Regions from separate parts of the Bacillus sp. Marseille-Q1617 genome, predicted to be linked through region 2. Evidence: riboswitches for the same ligand, from Rfam matches in the RefSeq annotation. Region 2 holds a riboswitch; the other holds the start of a gene.

The links. Region 2 has a riboswitch for S-adenosylmethionine ahead of HWX64_RS21930 (YezD family protein). Riboswitches for the same ligand answer to the same signal wherever they lie in the genome.
Region 1: it holds a riboswitch for S-adenosylmethionine, as region 2 does, so the genes downstream of both, HWX64_RS04850 (sodium:solute symporter) here and HWX64_RS21930 (YezD family protein) in region 2, are expected to answer to the same signal.

What each region holds. Positions count from the first base shown of each region.
Region 1 is NZ_CAHJXM010000001.1:975,715-977,918, reverse strand. Features, by position in the region: gene HWX64_RS04855 (sodium:alanine symporter family protein) at 1-518, shown strand, start outside; SAM riboswitch class I at 714-831, shown strand; gene HWX64_RS04850 (sodium:solute symporter) at 935-2,204, shown strand, end outside.
Region 2 is NZ_CAHJXM010000001.1:2,094,597-2,096,800, forward strand. Features, by position in the region: gene HWX64_RS10470 (inorganic phosphate transporter) at 1-194, opposite strand, end outside; gene HWX64_RS10475 (phosphoadenylyl-sulfate reductase) at 252-950, opposite strand; gene HWX64_RS21930 (YezD family protein) at 1,061-1,213, opposite strand; SAM riboswitch class I at 1,299-1,408, opposite strand; gene HWX64_RS10485 (L-cystine transporter) at 1,578-2,204, opposite strand, start outside.

The DNA of each region.
Region 1 (2,204 bases), 1.1 Mb from region 2:
CCCTGGTTGCAATGACCGGGACATTCATCGTGACGATCATCGTGTGTACAATGACGGGGCTCGTCTTGATTATCACCGGTTTCTGGGATCCGACCGGCGGTGCCATTTCAGGTGTCCAGCATGCCGCTGACCTTGACGGCGGTGCATTGACGAGCGCCGCATTCGGACATGCCCTCGGGGTTGCAGGAGAATACATCGTTTCATTCTCCGTCATTTTCTTTGGGTTCTCGACGATTGTCGGCTGGTATATGTACGGTGAGAAGTGCTTCGAGTACTTGACCGGCTATCGCTATATTGCTTCGTACCGTTTGATTTATGTCGTTGCAACCGGGATGGGTGCAGTGGCGAATCTTGAACTGGTTTGGGCATTTGCAGACATGTCGAACGCCCTGATGATGATTCCGAACTTAATTGCCTTACTTCTTCTTTATAAGGTGATCGTGAAGGAAACAAATCATTACTTTAATGAGTATCTGCCCGGGCAGATGCAGTCTTATTCTAAAAGAAAAGCAAGTTAAGAAAAACCGTCACGGGTTCACCGGGGCGGTTTTCCTATTCATGCTCATTTATCTATATCCTCTAATAAATAAACCGTCTGCTTCCCTGAGAAATTTGAAGAAATAACTTTCTGGTTCTTTTCTCTTAATTTTCGAAATCATTTGACGACATCACATTAATGCGTTACAGTAATACATAACTTAAAATGAATATAATCCTTATCGAGAGCCAGGGGAGGAAATTGGTCCTGTGATCCTGCGGCAACCTGTTATTTTCTTATTTGAAAGTAGTAAGGTGCTAATTCCAACAGACACACAGTCTGGAAGATGAGGAAGAGATGATGCCTCTTCCTCTGGGAGAGGCTTTTTCTATTGAATTCCTCTTTTATTCCTGACTAAACAGATCGTTATAAAAACAATAAAAGGGGATGTTAAAGATGACAGAAGTTGGTTATTGGTTTATCGGTTTTGCACTTTTTTACACAGTCTTTCTTATTTTTGTAAGTCAGTTTTCAAGAAAGAAGGCTGTCGATGGGAATGGTTTCTTTGTTGGCGGACGGGGATTCAATTCCTTTTTTGTAGCAGTTTGCATTACTGGATTATTCTCGGGATCATCCTATATTGCGATACTCGAACTGAGCTATTTGACGGGTATATCAGCGATTTGGTACGGGGTGGCCGAGACCATTCACGTGTTGATCATTGCTCTGGTCCTGATTACCCCATTTAGAAAAAAAGCCCTTGTGACGATTTCAGGACTGCTTGGAGACCGTTATGGTGAAAAGGTCAGAGGGATCGCCGGCGCTATTACGGCGTTTACCTTCCCAATGTGGTCGGTCGCCACAGCACTTGCTTTTGCATCGGCAATGTCTGTATTTACCGGAATCTCATTGATTTGGTCCGTTACGATTACTGCGGTCCTTCTCCTCGCTTATCTTCAGTTTGGGGGAATGTGGTCAATCGGCTTTACACAATTGAGTAATGTGATCGTATTTTTCATCATGCTGGCGATTGGAACGTATGCATTCTTTATCAACCCCGGAGTAGAAGGAATTGCTTCGTTATTTAAAGAAAAACCTCAGTTTGCTTCTTGGAATGGAGCAGGAATACAAACCATACTTGCTTGGTTCGGTACCTTCTTGTTCAATGTGATCTTGGCTCAAGCTGCCTTTCAGATGGCGTTATCCTGTAAAACTCCTGAGGAGGGCCGAAAAGGATTATTATATGGTGCTGTTTTGGGCATTCCACTCATCATAGGTGCTGTTTTATTCGGTCTGGCTGCTCAGCAGGTGGTTCCGGGTCAATCCCAAGGCTTGGTAGCGATCCCACTTTACCTGATGGAGACTCTCCCTGCTCCACTTGTCGGATTATTTTTCCTCGGGTTCTGGGCTGCTGCCCTCAGCTGGGGTGCCCCGTGTCAATTCTCAGGGGCCACGAGCCTTGGGAGAGATACCGGAAAAGCCATCAACCCTAAAGCTACAGAGCTGCAGCTGGTTCGTTATACGAAGTGGTCCCTTGTGTTATTGACCGTATTAATGATTAGTTTCGCCTTAATTCGTTCTGAACAATCCGCTTGGTGGAATGTGCTCGCCTGGGTTACACGGAACTCGGCAACCTTCGCCCCCGTTGTAGCTGCTTTGTTCTGGCCGGTCGTTACAAAACGCGCTGCCCTCCTTTCTCTTTTTACAGGTTCATCTTCAGGGCTGC
Region 2 (2,204 bases):
ACGATCTTAGTAGTAAGGATGTCTTGCGGGATAATTCCTGAACTGATCGTTTTCACCACTTCCCCGCCTCCGAGCACAGCGCCAAGAAGCACCCCGGCAGAGCATATCAGCAAGGCTGTTCTCATGCTTTTCACCGCTCCAGCCCCATATGCCACACCCATCGATGCAGCCGCTCCACTCGCACCGATATTCATCGCAAAAAATAGACATATAAAAAGTGCGGTCACTTCAAGCAACGATCTTCACCCTCCTTAATGAAGACCGCATTCTGTCTTTCCTGAGCCTTTCCATCTGCCGGAGCGTAAATCGTCCATGTTATAGGCAGGTGCTGTACAATGGGAACACCCTATGCTGGGATAGCCTTTATCATGGAGAGTATTGTAAGGAAGTTGGTGTTTGTGTACATACCTCCACACTTCTTTCCACGTCCAATGGATGAGGGGGCAAATTTTTATCGATTTAAACTTTTCATCCTTATTAATGAAATTTACATACTTCCTGCTTTCTGACTGTTCCCTCCGCAATCCTGAAATCCAGGCATGTCCTTTTGATAATGCTTCTTCCAGGGGAATGAGTTTTCTTAAACGACAGCATTGATTAGGATCTGTCTCCCATAATTTTTCACCATATTTCAAAGTCTGCTCATCTAATGTCAGCGCTGATTTTTTAGACGTTATGTTTAAATCGGGATACTTGGTTCTTACTTTTTCGATCGTTTCGTACGTTTCTTTGAAGTGCACATCTGTATCTAAAAAGATAATCTTTGCCGAGGGTTTGACCTTAGCAATCAAATCAACCAGTACAATTCCCTCAATCCCGAAGCTGCAGGCATACACGATATCATTTCTGTAATGTTCATAAGACCATTCAAGGACATTCAAGGCACCTTTATAGGTTTCATCAATTTGGAAAGAACAGGATGGGTGTTTCCAATTCTGATAAGTTAACAATATACAACCCCCTTTATTGAGCTGAAAAAAAGAAAAAGAGACGTTAGACACAGAGAGGGATATCCCTCAAAGTGTTTAACGCCTCTAGTTTGTCTAGTCAGCATTTCAGTTTATTTAAGTCTGACCTTTTCATTTTTCTCAATCTGTACAACTTTTCCATCTTGGACCACGACTGTAATAGACCCAAATTTCATCGTCTTTAACATTGACTTCACATTTTTTACAACTTCATCAAATGCTTTTTGATTGTCTTGATCTGCCACATGATTCCCCCAAACTTCATCTTATCCAGTCATAGCCTGAAAGAAAAAACAACCTTCCAGAATGGAAGGTTGTTCAGGCATAGATACCTTATCTTCCAAAATGAATCCACATTTTGCTGGAATTGGCACCTTACTGACTAATAGTAGGTTGCCGGGCTTCAAAGGGCCAGGTCCCTCCACCGCTCTGGATAAGAAATATTTAATTTAATATTCTAAATAATATCACGTTTTTCAAAGATGTCAACCCGAGTTTTTCGATAAGATTTATAAACTTTAAAAAAGTTCAATAAATCTTTTTATCTTGGTTTCACTGAACATATTATTCATGGGGGTTATTTTATGGTATACAAAAAGTGAGTAATGGTTATTCTTCTGCCGTTTGCACCCCTTGATAAACTTCGGGATCCAATTCGCCAGTCACTTTGCTTGTAATAATCCCCGAAGTCATGGCCCCGCTGACATTCACAGCAGTCCGCCCCATGTCAATCAGCGGTTCTACAGATATCAGAAGACCTGCAAGCGCGATTGGAAGGTCCATTGCAGATAATACGAGAATGGCGGCAAAAGTCGCTCCTCCACCGACACCCGCAACTCCGAATGAGGATATGGCTACTATCAGGATAAGCGTCAAAATGAAAGAAGGTGTCAATGGATTGATTCCCACAGTAGGGGCGATCATGACAGCAAGCATGGCAGGGTATACTCCTGCACACCCGTTTTGGCCAATCGAAAGCCCGAATGATCCAGAGAAGTTGGCGATCCCTTCTGAAACGCCAAGCTTTTTTGTCTGAGTATGAATGTTCAACGGCAGGGTACCTGCACTGGATCTCGAAGTGAAAGCAAACGTTAAAACGGGGAATACTTTTTTCACATACGTTACAGGGTTCAACCCTGACATTGTCAACATAATCAGATGAATGACAAACATAATGAGCAATGCAATATAGGAAGCTACTACAAATTCACCAAGCTTGGTGATGGCATCAAAATC